DNA from 2 places in the Ruegeria sp. HKCCD6428 genome. Region 2 is predicted to be linked to the other one. Evidence: riboswitches for the same ligand, from Rfam matches in the RefSeq annotation. Region 2 holds a riboswitch; the other holds the start of a gene.
What was found. A riboswitch is a leader RNA that binds a small molecule or an ion and turns the genes downstream of it on or off. The one in region 2 is predicted to bind cobalamin.
Positions count from the first base shown of each region.

Region 1: linked by a shared signal. The riboswitch ahead of GS620_RS00320 (DUF1636 domain-containing protein) and the one ahead of GS620_RS17595 (hypothetical protein) in region 2 are both predicted to bind cobalamin.

Region 1 covers NZ_WVQX01000001.1:65,269-72,901, forward strand. Annotated here, with positions in the region: gene cobN (cobaltochelatase subunit CobN) at 1-1,127, opposite strand, end outside; gene cobW (cobalamin biosynthesis protein CobW) at 1,133-2,188, opposite strand; gene GS620_RS00320 (DUF1636 domain-containing protein) at 2,190-2,561, opposite strand; cobalamin riboswitch at 2,653-2,860, opposite strand; gene GS620_RS00325 (SLC13 family permease) at 3,088-4,944, opposite strand; tRNA gene GS620_RS00330 (tRNA-Cys) at 5,573-5,646, opposite strand; gene GS620_RS00335 (protein-L-isoaspartate O-methyltransferase) at 5,872-6,525, shown strand; gene GS620_RS00340 (TolC family outer membrane protein) at 6,620-7,633, shown strand, end outside.
Region 2 covers NZ_WVQX01000009.1:43,291-50,923, forward strand. Annotated here, with positions in the region: gene nudC (NAD(+) diphosphatase) at 1-579, opposite strand, end outside; gene GS620_RS17575 (bifunctional 2',3'-cyclic-nucleotide 2'-phosphodiesterase/3'-nucleotidase) at 762-2,630, shown strand; RNA gene ffs (signal recognition particle sRNA small type) at 2,670-2,768, shown strand; gene rsgA (ribosome small subunit-dependent GTPase A) at 2,876-3,952, shown strand; gene GS620_RS17590 (hypothetical protein) at 3,992-4,912, opposite strand; cobalamin riboswitch at 4,983-5,205, shown strand; gene GS620_RS17595 (hypothetical protein) at 5,296-5,703, shown strand; gene GS620_RS17600 (dual specificity protein phosphatase family protein) at 5,695-6,207, opposite strand; gene GS620_RS17605 (DNA polymerase III subunit gamma/tau) at 6,378-7,633, shown strand, end outside.

The DNA of each region.
Region 1 (7,633 bases), on a different contig from region 2:
TCTGCCTTGGGTTTGTCGTTCAATGCAAGCCAGCCCGATACACGGTCGATGATCGCTTCGATCCGGTCCGGTTCGGGCCGATGTGCAAAGCGCGCGTATTCCAGATGCGGATCGCGTTTGCCGGGTTCCTTGAAAGACGCGATTCCCGCCGAGATCCGTCCATCCACCTCGGGCAGTACCACATGCATGGCAAGATCGGCCGGGGACAAACCGCGTTCCGCCTCGGCCCAGGCTTTGCGGCGGGAGGTGGCGAGAGCGACCTGAAACACCGGCACGCCTACCGCGTCCAGAGGCGACGTTCCCGACGCGCCTTTTCCCGAAAACGAAGTGGCGTTGACAATGGCCGATGGGTTCAGCGCAACAACATGTTCCCGCAACCAGTCGGCGGCCACAGGCGCCTTGAGCGACGGGGCAAACAGGCCCACCGCCTCGAACCCACGGGCGCGCAGGCTGCGGATCAGGGCCGCGATCGGGGCGGTGTCCGCCGAGGTCAGGTAAGCGCGGTAGAAGGTGACGAGGATGCGTTTGGCGTTACCTTCGAACGCGGTTTCCACCGGGATTACGCCGCGATCCGGACACCACGCGCCACATTCGGGCAAGGTCTTGGCGCCCATCACCGGCCCGGCATAAAGCCCCGCCGCCAAAGCCATCTGCGCCAGCGCCGCCTGTGCCGCGACCTCGCCGCCGGTATCGCATAGATGCGCCAGCCGCCGCAGGGTGGAAACGGGCAGGGTGGAATAGTTGTCCAGCCGCGTGTCCTCGCGCCCGTCGGCGGGCAGCACCGCCAGCGCGATGCCTTTGGCCTGCGCCAGCGCCAGCACCTGCTGCAACCCGTAGGACCAGTAGGGCACCCCGCCGATCAGACGGATCAGAATGCCCTTGGCGCCCTCCAACGTCTGTTCGACATAGGTATCGACCGACAGGGGGTGTTTCAGCGCCGTCAGGTTGGCCAGCCGCAACGAGGGCATCCGCCCCTCGGGCCCGCCACCACGATGCCAGCCCGCCGCGAAAGCACCCAGATCGCTGTCCGAAAAGGACAGCACCACCAGTTCCGCCGGGCTCTGGCCCAGATCGGTTGGGGTCTCGGTTTCCTCGAGCCCGTGGCTTTCGCGGAAGACGACGTGCATGGGTCTTACTCGGCGGCCTCACGCACACCCACGAGGATTTCGCGGATTTCCGCCTCTTTGATATCGTCATGCTCGGCGATGACGACCAGACGCGAACGACGGTCTTCACCGGGTTCCCACGGGCGGTCATACTGGTGCCGTACCCGCGCGCCGACCGCCTGAACCAGCAGGCGCATGGGTTTGCCCTGAACGGCGGCATACCCTTTGACGCGCAGGATGTTCAGTTCATTGGCGAGGCGTTCGATATTGGCGACCAGTTGGGCCGGATCGGTCTGCTCGGGCAGCTCGACGATGATGCTTTCGAAATCGTCATGCTCGTGATCGTGATGGCCGTCGTGATGCGAGGGTCGGGCGTCCATGTCATCCTCGGCGGCGGCTTCCAGACCCAGCACAACGCGCACGTCCACGGCACCTTCGGCCACTTCGACGACGGGCAGGGGGCGCGGCGCCTCGGCGGCGATGATCTCGCGCGCTTTGGCCACGCCTTCGGGGCCGGCGAGGTCGGGCTTGGTCAGCAGGATGATGTCGGCGCACGAGATCTGATCCTCGAACACCTCGGACAGGGGCGTTTCGTGGTCGATCGAGTCATCGGCCATGCGCTGGGCGTCCACCGCTTCGACATTGGGCGCGAAACGGCCTGCGGCCACAGCCTCGGCATCGGCCAAGGCGATCACGCCGTCGACGGTGATCTTCGAGCGGATGTCAGGCCAGTCGAATGCCTTGAGCAGCGGTTTCGGCAGGGCCAGACCGCTGGTTTCGATCAGGATATGATCCGGGCGCGGCTCCAACGCCATCAGGGCCTCGATGGTGGGAATGAAATCATCTGCCACGGTGCAGCAGATGCAGCCATTGGCCAGTTCCATGATGTTTTCCGCCGGGCAATCAGGAATGGCGCAGGATTTCAGGATGTCGCCATCGACGCCTACATCGCCGAACTCGTTGACCACGACGGCAAGGCGCTTGCCCTGCGGGTTCTGCATCAGGTGACGCACCAAAGTGGTCTTGCCCGAGCCCAGAAAGCCGGTGATCACTGTGACGGGGAGTTTTTCGAGGTTCGACATGTCAGGCTCCAATGGGGGGAATGCGCGAGGCACAGTTCTTGCGAAAATGTTCGGGGCGTTCGCGCCATTTCACCAAACCATCTTCCGTGGCCAGATACTTGGTCGCGCCGTCGACGATGACGTCGACATGATCTGTTTCGTTCAGGTTTTCATACACGAAGGTCCAGCGGCCCGGCCCGCGCAACACGATCGAACAGCCTTGATCGCAGTTTGACAGGCATTCAACGGCTTTCAGGGTGACACCGTCGGGCAGGTCTGCCTGTTCCAGGGCCTTGTGCAACAAAGCGCCCGGGCGTTGCGCGTCATCTTCGACAGGCAGGCCGCGACGGCAGGTGGTACAGACCAGCAACTCGACTGGTGCGGTCTCGGTCATGTCTCTCATCCCCCCAAATCCTCTTCGCGGGGGACGGGGTTTCATGCGGGCCACGATTGGTCATGGACCCGACACCGGAACACCCCGCCCGGTTTCAACTTCGGTTGTTGGCAGGTCTCCCGGCTTGCGGATGCCAGAGGCGGGCCTCTGTCGGATGTCCCGCCTTCCCGGCTTTCGAGCCAGTGGCATTGGGCATCCTCTCCGTTCACGGTCGCGGGGGCGGCTGCGTTTGGCGGCAAGACCGTTGACGCATTCCCTTTTCATCGGCTGTCACCGACACCAACGAAAGGGACATGCGGCACCGCTGGCCTGCTTGTCAAGCGAGTCGCGCGCAACAATTATGCAGAGGCATGGAAAGCGACCTGTGGGCGTCGATGGGCGGCATGGTGTGCCGGGACCCAGCCTGAGGTGGGCCGGGCGACGAACGGTATCTCAGCAAGGGGCGTAGACTATGGCCAACCGGTGCTTCGACTGAACCTGTCCAGATGATGGGTAAAGACCACCGAACCCCCTGGATCCTCTTGCGCTAATAGATGACGTTTATCATGAGCAGCGAGACGACCAGAAACAGCGCCGTCATTATTCCGCCGGAGCGGACGAAATCCATCACCTTGTATCCGGCCGGACCCATGATCAACGCGTTTACCTGATGGGTTGGGATGATGAAGCTGTTCGAGGTCGATATGGCGACCGTCAGGGCAAAGACGGCCGGGTTTCCACCCGCCGCCACCGCAATCGATACCGCCAGAGGCACCAGCAGAACCGTGGCCCCCACATTGGACATGACCAAAGAAAAGGCCGTCGCCAGAACAGCGATGCCGGTTTGCAGCGACCAGAGCGGCCAGCCGTCCAGAATTATCATGATCTGCTGCGCGATCCACGCGGCCGTGCCTGTGTTCTGCACGGCTTGTCCCAAAGGTATGAGGCAGGCGAGCAGGAATACGGTGTTCCATCCGACCGCGCGGTATGCCTCGTCCACGCTGAGCACACGGGTCAGCATCATGCCCACCGCGCCGGTAAGAAGACAGAGTGAAAGCCGGACATCCGTGAACAGGATCAACGACAGCGAAATGGCGAAGAATGCCAGGGCCCAGCCGACTTTTTGCGGCCGCAGCTCGTCCTGAGGAAAGTCCGTCGTCACGACGACGAAATCCGGATCTCGTTTGATCCGCATCAGGTTGTCCCATCTGGTATGTGCCACAAGCATGTCGCCCGCCTGAAACTTTTCGAGTCCGATCTGAGTGGATTCGTGATCCTCGGTCTCGACATGGCTCAGCGTCTCTTCGCCGCGGTGAATGGCCAGCAGCGACATCCCGTAGGTCTTGCGAAACAAAAGCTCGCGGGGGCATTTGCCGATCAGCTTGCTGTCGGGCGTGATGACCACCTCGGCCACGCCTGCATTGGTTGGGGCGAACTCTTCGACGAAAATGTCCAAATCCGGAAGAACGGTCAGCCCGTATTTCTCGGCGAACTTCTCGACCTCCCAACGGCGGCCGACGATGGCCAGCCGACACGGCGCTGCAATTTCCGCTGTCAAAACCTGAACCATCGAGGTTTTGCCGCGATAGAAGGTGGAAATGATGTACAGGTGGTTTTCGTGGTTGATGTCGGCCAGAATCTCGCCGACCAAAGGGCTGTCCTCGGGCACCACGACTTCGAACACATCGGCTTTGAGGCCATAGACCCTTTGCAGGTATTCCTGTGTCCCTTGTCCGGTACCCGTATTGTCAGGCCCTTCAGCCTCGGGCAAAACCCAACGTCCCAACAGCAGAAAGTAACCAATTCCCGTCAGGATCAGAACCGCACCGATCGGCGTGACCGAGAACAGGCCGAAGGGCTCCATTTTCTGAGAGGCCGGCAGACTGTCATTTGCCGTCAGGATCAGATCGTTCAGCAGGATAAGAGGAGACGACCCCACCATCGTCATGGTGCCGCCCAAAATGGCGCAGAATCCCATCGGCATGAGCAGGCGCGACAGCGGTATGCCCGACCGTGTGGAAATTCGGCTGACAACCGGCAGAAACAGAGCAGCGGCGCCGACATTCTGCATGAACGAGGATATGACGCCAACGGTGCCGGAAATGATTGGTACAACCCTGCCTTCGGACTTGCCGCCGTATTTGAGGATGACGGCAGCCACCTTGTTCATGATCCCCGTCTTGTCCAGACCGGCCCCGACGATCATGACCGCAATGATCGAGATGACGGCATTGGATGCGAAGCCGTCGAACAGAAGGGTGACATCCGCCAGATTTCCCAGCCCGGGCGCGTAGCTGAGCAAGCCTATGAGAACCAGAACCAATATGGCGGAAAGGTCGATCCTTATGATCTCGGAAACGAAAAGAAAAACGGTGAAAGCCAGCAGGGTGCAAACGACCCCCATCTCGAAGGTAAAGGCAATGTGTTCCACAATACGTCCAGAACTTTTTCTTTGTTAGAGTCCTAGTTCATCCTTCCCGAGTTGTCATGAAGTTTCGTTTTCCGGCGATGGTGAGACATAATATTGCTCAAGAGCTGTTGCTTGAGCAATGCTTTCGGGAACCCCGTTGGACGAACACGTCAGAAAGAAGGATAGGCCAAATTGCATAAGGCAGTCTGCACGCTTCGCGCAGGCGCGATGCCGTCCCAACCAGGTCGAAGCAGCACAGGTAATGGCAGGTCAATTCCAGCCATGGACGACAGACAATCCGACAGCTTTGTTTGCAGCACCATTCTGCCGCTGCGTGAACCGCGCAAAGGGCCTGCTTGGCCGTCCCTGATCGCAATCTGACTACAAGAAAGGTTTGTACCCAAATGGCTGGGACCAATGGTTCAGGTCACCAATTCTGATCATTTCAAGATGAAGATGCCCAGGAAGTACGGCGGGTGTTGCCTGAACGCAAGCTGGCGGCATATGTCCAGAATGCTCGCATTCGGATGGAACAGAACAAGATCACAATACGAAAAATCCAATAGTTGGTTGGATATTGGACCTCGAGGAGGGAAAAAGTACCGCAAGTCATTGGAGGTACTGGAGGCGAGTACCGGAATCGAACCGGTGTAGACGGATTTGCAATCCGCTGCGTCACCACTCCGCCAACTCGCCTTTTCAAGCAAAATCAAATACTTGCTGTGGTGTGCGTGGGGTTTTAGCAGCTTTCCCAAGGGGCGTCCAGAGGATTGCGCGCAATTTTTGTCGACGAGATTGAAATTTGCCGAAGCCCGCAACCGCAAACGCACAGGCGCGGGGGGTTGCGTCAACAGGGCCGTTGCTGGGCGTTTCAGGATGTGGCAAAAGCCGGGTAACTTTGGGAATGACTCGAGAGATCCTATGACAGATTTCGCTGCCCGGCGCCGCACTATGGTTGATACGCAAATCCGGCCTTCGGATGTTACAAAGTTCCCGATAATTGAGGCGATGTTGAACGTCCCGCGCGAAAACTTCGTGCCTGACGCACAGCGTGAGGCCGCCTATGCCGACAGTGTGATCGATCTGGGCAACGGGCGCTGTATGCTCGAGCCGAGAACGCTTGCTAAAATGCTGGATGCGCTCAACATTTCGAACGACGAGATGATTCTCGATATCGCTCCGGCGACGGGGTATTCCACTGCGGTTGCCGCGCGTATGGCCCAGTTGGTTGTTGGTGTGGAAAGCGACGACTCGCTGGCGTCCGAGGCGCAAAGCCTGTTGGCTGAGGCCGATGTGGACAATGCCATTATCCACGCCGGTCCTTCGGATCAGGGTGCGGCTGAGCACGGTCCTTACGATGCGATCATGGTGCAGGGCGGTGTTGAACGGATTCCCGACGCGCTGTTGGATCAGCTCAAGGAACATGGCCGGATTGCATGCCTGTTTGTTGAAGGCAATCTTGGAACTGTGCGGATCGGTCGAAAGACCGGAGGCCGGGTCAGCTGGCGGGATGCGTTCAACGCCAGTGCACCGATACTAGAGAGCTTTTCGGCGGAGTGTGCATTTTCGCTATAGTTCGCCGATAGATTCTGCTGGCGCCTTGATTAGTTGAAAAGAAGACCGCAAACTGCCTTCAGGGCAGTGTAATTTCGTTTGAGAGGATTTCGGTATGCGTGGTTCAGCGACAGGCAAGCTGGTCAGGGCATTCGCAGTGACCGCAGGACTTGCCATCAGCGTTATGCCAGGGCGTCCGGTGTGGGCTGACAACATAACAGACGCCTTCATCGGCGCGTATAATACAAGCGGCTTGCTGGAGCAGAACCGGGCGCTGCTGCGCGCGGCAGATGAAGACGTGGCAATCGCGCTTTCTGCATTGCGGCCAATCATCAACTGGACTGTACAGGTCAGCCAGGATTATACCCGGTCTCGGACCAACAATGTGGTCACAACGACCGAGCCGTCCCGGTTTTTCACCGGTCTGGGGCTAACTCAGCTTCTGTATGATGGTGGCGCTTCGGTTCTGGGCAAGCAATCGGCGCAGGAAACGGTTCTGTCGACCAGACAAACCCTGATCGACATTGAACAACAGGTGCTCATCCGCGCTGCAAATGCTTACCTGGGCGTGCTGCTACAGGAAGAAACAGTCGCAATTCGCCAGAACAACGTGGATGTTTCGGCGGAAGAGCTTCGCGCATCGAATGATCGCTTCGAAGTTGGCGAAGTGACGCGCACGGACGTGGCGCTTTCCGAGGCGCAGTTGGCAAGTTCGCAAGCTGATCTGGCGGTCGCTCGTGGTGAACTGAGCATCGCGCAGGCTGAATATGTCAATGCGGTCGGCAAGGCGCCAGGGAGGACGGCCGGTCAACCCAGCCTGCCCAATCTGCCACGAAGTGAGGCAGAAGCGATCAGCCTCGCGCAACGCAACCACCCGGCGATTCTGTCGGCGCAGCATCAGGTCCGCGCTTTTGATCTGATTGTACAGCAGCAGCGGGCCAACCTTGGGCCGAATGTCAGTTTGAATGCTGATGCGGGTGTGCGTGAAAGCTATGACAACAACGACTATGTGAACGACGCGACCGTGTCGCTGGACTTTACACAGCCGATTTACGCCGGTGGCCGGTTGGCCGCGAATGTGCGGCGCGCTATGGCAAATCGGGATGCGTCTCGTGCGAATCTTCTGAAC
Region 2 (7,633 bases):
AACCGGATCCGTGCGCGGAAAATGTTGCCCGCCGCATGACGGGCAACTGCGCTGCCATCCCGCTTGCGACATATCGCTGGCTGCGCCGCAGCGAGCGCAGAAGCGATGTGTTTCGTGCCAACCGACAACCGCCTTGGCGGATGCGGCGAGTTCGGCATCACGAGGCGACAATCGCGCCATGATCCGGCGAAGCTCGGCGAAAACATGCCCTTCAGGCAAATCCGGGTGCTGCTGTTCGGATCTGTCCACGAACTCTCCCAGGCCGGTCAGATCCAATCCCTCTGCCGCCCAGGCCGAGATATCCGCAGCAAACAGGGGTGCGCCCTCTGCGCTCAGGCCCAGAAAAACCGGTGCTTCGATCACGCCGCCGGGGCCATCGCTGACCAGCGGGTGAGTCATCTGCGTCAGGGCAAGCTGATCCAGCGCCGCGCCCACGACCAAAAGCTTGCCTCGCCACAGCAATATGCATCGCGCAGCAGGGTCGCGCGCCATCTCGGCCAGCTTCTCTGAATCCCCACGAAGATGCGCTGCCCGATTCAGGCCCGAGCCACCGAAAGTCACCTGCTCTGCGTTTTTCATTGGAATTCCTTCTGGTCTTGCGCACAGGGCTGCCATGTCTCAGGCCCTGTTGCAATGGCAATTCAAGACGCAAAACGCAGAGACGCGCCGCCGAAAAGCCGCATGGCGGCCTCGGAAAAATCATCTAGACTGCGCTTTGATGATTTTAGCCCATTACCACATTCAAAAGCAGAACAAAAAAAGTGAAGCAAAACCCATCGACGCAGGTTCAACCCACAAAAGACCGTGGGCGTATTCGTATTCTTGCCACCTCCGACCTGCACATGCATCTGACCGGTTTTGACTATTACGCGGACACACCGGACCCGACGCTTGGGCTGACACGCACCGCCAGCCTGATCCGCAAGGCCCGACACGAGGCCACAGACGCGCTGGTGCTGATTTTCGACAACGGGGATTCGCTCCAGGGAACGCCGATGGGCGAATGGGCCGTTCGGAACGACAATCCCCACCCGATGATGCAGGCATTCAAGGCGCTGGACTATGATGCGATTGGTCTGGGCAACCATGATTTCGGGTTCGGGCTGCCGACATTGGACAAGACCCTTGCACAAGCCCCGTGCCCGGTTCTGTGCGGCAATCTTCATCGGTCCGGAGAACAACAATCATGGCAGCGTTTTACGATCCTTGACCGTGTCGTGAGAGTGGGAAACAAGGATGTGCCCATTCGCGTCGGCGTGTTTTCGGTTCTGCCGCCGCAGACGACGCGTTGGGAAGAACACAATCTGAACGAAACCGTAGCGGCGGACGACATCGTTGTCGCGGCACGGTCCCTGACGCGTATCTTGCGCGAAAAGGGGTGCGATCTGATCGTGGCGCTCGCCCATTCCGGGCTTGGACACCCGGACGCAGCGACCGACACTGAAAATGCCGTTATTCCCCTGGCCGCGATCGAGGGCATCGACGCTGTTGTCGCCGGGCACACTCACCTGACCCTTCCCGCACGCACCGGCGCGCAAACCCCGAATGTGGATTACGTGAAAGGGCTGGTGCATGGAACGCCGGTTGTCATGCCCGGCTCGGCAGGCGCATATCTTGGAGTAATCGATCTGGTCGTTACCCTACAGCACGAGTCGAGGCAGCGCGTTGTCGACAGCCACGCCGAATTGCGCCTGGTTTCGGTGGACGGCACCGCGATTGGCGAAGATTTGGAAATCGCGCATCTGGTTGAACCCGCACATCAGCAGACCCGTCAGGACATGGCCGCGCCCGTTGCGCGCGTCTCGGACACATTGCACAGCCATTTCAGTTTCTGTGCGCCGGATCGTGGATTGACGCTTGTGGCAGCCGCACAGGCAGCCGCGTTGCGCCCTTTCTTACACGGCACCACGCTTGCAGAGCTGCCGCTGTTGTCAGCCGCGTCACCGGCCAAATGCGGCGGACGCTCTGGCCCCAGGCACTATACGGACGTGCCGCCCGGTGAAATCTGTCTGCGTCACGTGGCGGACCTGCATGTCTTTCCCAACGAGTTGCGCGCGGTTCAGATCACGGGCGCGCAGCTGCTGGAGTGGTTGGAGATGTCGGCCAGCGCATTCAACCAACAATTCCCCGACGCCGAGGCAGAGCTGTTCGACCGGGATCGGGCGGGATACAATTTCGATGTCATCTTTGGCCTGTCCTATCAGATCGACCCGTCGCAACCGGCGCGTTACGATGTCGGGGGGCAAATGATCCATCCCGGCCACAGGCGGGTGCATCATCTGACTTGCGCAGGCCAGGCCGTGCAACCCGATCAGGCATTTGTCGTTGCGCTCGATAATTATCGCGCAAGCGGGGGCGGACATTTCCCGCATGTGTCATCGGCCCCGGCCATCGATCTGCCCCCGCTGGATATCCGGGACATTTTGCGGGATTACATGACGCACCGCCTGCCACCCGACCCATTGGCCCGACAACCTTATCCGTTCTCTCTGATGCCGAAATCGGGGGTGACGACCATTCTTCGGACCGGCCCCGGTGCTTTGAAGTATGTCGACGAATTGAACAGGTTTGCCCCCAAGATTCTGGAACCTGACGAAAACGGTTTTGCACGCATTCGGCTGACGCTCTGACGGGTTGTCTTTTGCCGAAGCCTTCCCTATATCCAGAGTCGAGAGGTTGGCGCGGGCGAGCGCCTCGCCAACCTGGTCAGGTCCGGAAGGAAGCAGCCACAACGAGCCCCGCTTGGGTCGATGTCCAACCTCTCACTTTACGAACCTTGGCCGCAGGAGGGCTTTATGATTGTAGCAAAGACCCTTCGGGCAGCACGGTTCTGACCTCACGGTATCGACTGACTGCCTGAACACATGACCCGGGGATGAGCGATCGCCATCCGTCGGGAGTGCTGTTTCTGACGACAGGCAAACCAATGTTTCTTGCACTTTCGGACCTGGGATGGTCCTCTCACTTTGCTGCGCAACACGCGGCTTATCCTTCCTGCACACCTTTTCGCATCACTTCCGTTCATCGGGACCGCCTGATCGGGCTGAACCCTGACGGCGAAGTCCCGTTGCTGACCCCCGATCAAACGACCGGCAGCTATGCCGTTGGCGATTGGGTTCTCGCCGATGACGACAAACGCGTGCGCCATTTGCTCGACCGGCGCAGCCTGCTGCACCGACGCGCCGCCGGTACAGGCGCCGCAATGCAACTGATCGCAGCCAATGTCGATGTGTTGTTCATCGTCAGTTCGTGCAATGCCGATTTCAACCTGCCCCGGCTGGAACGATATCTGGCGCTTGCGCATCAGGCCGGGTGTTACCCGGTCGTCGTTCTGACAAAGGCCGACAAATCGGCGGACCCTGACAGTTTCTCGGGACAGGTGCAATCACTGGACCCGTTCCTGACGGTTCTGGCGATCAACGCGCTGGACCCGGCAGAGGTTGAAAAGGTTCTGTCCTGGTGCCCCAAAAGCCAGACCGGAGCCGTGGTTGGTTCGTCGGGCGTTGGCAAGACGACACTTGCCAATACCATGACCGATCAGGATCTTGCCACCTCGGACATTCGCGAGGATGACGCGCGGGGCCGACACACGACGACCGCACGCGCATTGCACCGGATGCGCAACGGCGGCTGGTTGATCGATACACCCGGAATGCGCGCGTTGCGCCTGCTGGACGCTCAGGACGGGATCGACGACGTTTTCTCGGACCTTGTCGAGTTGAGCCGGGACTGCCGTTTTTCGGATTGCCAGCACAGCTCCGAGCCCGGATGTGCCGTGCAAGAGGCGATCAGCCACGGCACGCTTGATCCGGCTCGATTGGACCGGTGGCGCAAGCTTCGGCGCGAAGATCAGCGCAATTCTGAAACCGTCGCGCAGTCCCGGGCGCGGGACAAAGCGTTCGGCAAGATGGTCCGTGGCGTCATAAAGGAAAAGAAACTTCGCAACCGGTGATTGTTGGACGGGGCCTGGCCCGTTCTGCGCCGCGTCTGATCAAGCGATCAGTCGCGGCCAAACCGCTGCATTGCGCCGGGCAAATGCTCCGATATGACCAACCTCGGGCAACCCGAAATCGGCGGGGCTCAGCAGGTGGCGGTTGGCATCGGGGCCGTAAAGATCCGCAAGCCGCCAAACCGCTTCCGGCGGCACCATCTGGTCGTCCTCGAAGGTGAACAAATCCACGGGCGTTCCAGAATCCTTCCACTGCGCCGCAGGTAACTCATGCCCGATTTCAGGCACATAATTCAAAGGCGCGGTACACCATTTGCGCCACTGCCAATAGACCGATGCCGGCAGATCCGAGCCGAACCCGATCGCCTTTCCGGGAAGGTAGCCAAGGGCTCGGGCCAAAAGCGGCGCATGACCATACCAGAACAATCCTGCCAAACCACGATAGGGCCATGGATGGTCGCTTAGGGTTACCAGCCCCGAACACACACAGATCATCCGGTCAATCAGATCGATATCCGGCTGCACAGGCCCCAACATCGCGCCGATCGAATGACCGATGGTCCAATGCTGCGAATCGGGAAACCGTCTGCGCATTTCCGCCCGTGCCGCGGGCATGTCGATCAAGGCCCAATCCGCCATGGTCGCACGCGAGTCTTTCAGGCGGCCAGTCAAGGAATGCCCGTAATCGCGATAGTCATAGGTCAGGCAGGCCATACCCTGCTCGGCAGCAAGCCATCGTGCGAAATGACGGTAATAATCGCGCGGCACACCCGTTGCACTGTTCAGCACGACGACGATTTCGGGCGAGGTCAGCGGGCTGTACAACCGTGCAGACAGTGTTTTCTGCCCGGACGGAAAGCAAAACTCTTCGGTCAATACCGTTTGCTCTGTGTCCAACATGATCTCTGGCTTTGGGCTTGGTAAATCCGGTTTCCGAACCTCAACGCCCTCGACACTATGCATGAACCGACACCGTATCCAGCATGACCAAGCGTCCGGTCAAAAGATCGGCTTGACTCGATGCGTGCTCAAACGCTAGCGGTTGTGTGATGGTTTCCGGCCTCCACAAGGGGTCGGGATGAAAAGGGAACACGGTGCGGTAATGTCTGGTCATGCAGGCAACAACCAAATCCGCGACTGCCCCCGCAACTGTAAGCGGTAAGCGATGCCGAAACACCACTGGCCCCGAAGGCTGGGAAGGTCGGCAAAGCGATGACCCGCAAGTCAGGAGACCTGCCATCGGAAACGAAACCGAAACTCGGGCGGGGTGTCCGGGCAGGTCCTGACGGCATCACGCTGTTCCACCTGTCCCCAATATCCTGTCCACCAAGCGCGGAGGGCGCAGGATGATCTGGAAGACAAAAACACATGAATTCAGTGCAACAGTATGTCAGCGGACGGGCAAAACCTGTCCCGCTTTGGCGCGGCTGGCGCGCTCGATATCCGAAGCCATGGCCCAGGCGACCTCGGCCACAAGTGACGATTTCGAGATTGAGGGCAGCAGCGAGCTGTCACATTGCGCCGAAGGATGTCATGCAATTTTCCGCGCGCGATCAGACAGCATTCGTGTCTTTTGCGGAACGCAGCCCGAAACCGCAATTGAGCCGCTGAACGGCTATGCCGACCTGATCTTCGGAAACACGTTCAGTGCGATGCCATCCGGCGTCGTGAAGACCCCACCCTGCGCGATGATCGAAGTTTCCACGATCCGGCCTCGAAAACCTGCTTGCGCGCCCATGCAGATTTCAATCTGAGTCCAGACTGACCTGTGCCTGGGCGCGCCGAGAGGCCCAGGCCAGTTGCGCATCCGTTTCGACGGCGCAAGGGCGCACCGCCCGCAATCGTTGCAGCGCCGTGTCCGCGCGTTCGCCGCATTCGACCATAAGCCGAAGGACAACCATACCTGACCTGCCACATCCCCCGCGGCAGTGTACCAATACGCGACCTCCGCCGGAAAGCGCGTGCCGGGCCGCGGCGCTGACGGACGGCCACGCGTCATCAATCGCTTTTGTCGGCGCTCCGAAATCTTCGATCGGCAGGTGAACCCATCGGCTGGCGCGGCTTTGAATATCGCTGCCAAATTCCTGCGCCCCGTCCTGAAGCATTTCGACATCCGTCGTCATCGAAACAACAAGCCCCGGCTGCCAGGCTGCGATCATATCCAGATCGCTGGAGTAATCTCCGCCGCGTCCGGGCATCGAGGTCAGCGCCAGCGTTCCGCCACCGACTTGCAGGGCGTAGATCACCAACTGCGACATGAATCCTGTCCTCCCCAAAGAACTCTTTACAAAATGAGCCATTAAATCCGCTGATGCAGTTTAGTGCGAAAGCGACTCGTTTCTAAATCAAAAATCATCGCGCCCCGCTGTGGACGCGGGCAACGGTGGCCACTACGCTGTGCCCAAGCACCGAATCCCAACGAGAAGACATGACAGACAGCTCCAGCCCCGCCTATCAGGTTCTCGCCCGCAAATATCGCCCGGAAACCTTTGCCGATCTGGTGGGTCAGGATGCCATGGTGCGCACCCTGAAAAACGCGTTCGCGGCCGACCGGATCGCGCAGGCCTTCATCATGACCGGTATTCGCGGCACCGGCAAAACCACGACCGCAAGGATCATCGCCAAGGGGATGAACTGCATCGGACCCGACGGAACCGGTGGCCCCACGACCGAACCCTGCAGTCAGTGTGAACATTGTGTCGCCATCATGGAAGGCCGCCATGTCGACGTGATGGAGATGGACGCCGCCAGCCGTACGGGCGTCAACGACATCCGCGAGATCATTGACAGTGTTCGCTATCGCGCCGCCAGCGCGCGTTACAAGATTTATATCATCGACGAGGTTCATATGCTCTCGACCAGCGCGTTCAACGCGCTGCTCAAGACGTTGGAAGAACCGCCCGCGCATGTGAAGTTCATCTTCGCAACCACTGAAATCCGCAAAGTCCCTGTCACCGTGCTGTCCCGCTGCCAGCGTTTCGACCTGCGCCGGATCGAACCCGAAGACATGATTGGCCTGCTTCGCAAGATCGCCGAAGCGGAAAACGCCCAGATCGCCGAAGACGCGCTGGCGCTGATCACCCGAGCAGCAGAAGGATCGGCCCGGGATGCGACCTCGTTGCTGGATCAGGCGATTTCGCACGGGGCTGGCGAGACGACCGCCGATCAGGTCCGTGCAATGCTTGGACTGGCAGACCGTGGCCGGGTTCTGGACCTTATGGATATGATCCTGCGCGGTGATGCCGCCGGAGCACTTACCGAGTTGAGCGGCCAATACGCCGAAGGCGCGGACCCGCTGGCGGTGCTGCGCGATCTGGCCGAGATCACGCACTGGGTGTCCGTCGTAAAGATCACACCTGACGCGGCCCAGGACCCGACGGTTTCTCCGGACGAACGGACCCGGGGCCAACACATGGCCGAGGCTCTGCCGATGCGGGTTCTGACCCGGATGTGGCAAATGCTGCTGAAGGCGCTCGAGGAAGTCTCGGCAGCCCCCAACGCCATGATGGCCGCCGAAATGGCCGTTATTCGCCTGACCCATGTGGCGGATTTGCCAAGCCCCGAAGAGCTGATCAAACGGTTGCAAGATGCCCCGCCACCGCCGCCGGGCGGGCCCAATGGCGGCGTTTCGATACCCCGACAGGGCGCCGGTCCGGCGCCGGCTGGCGCGGCCCATCCACCTAC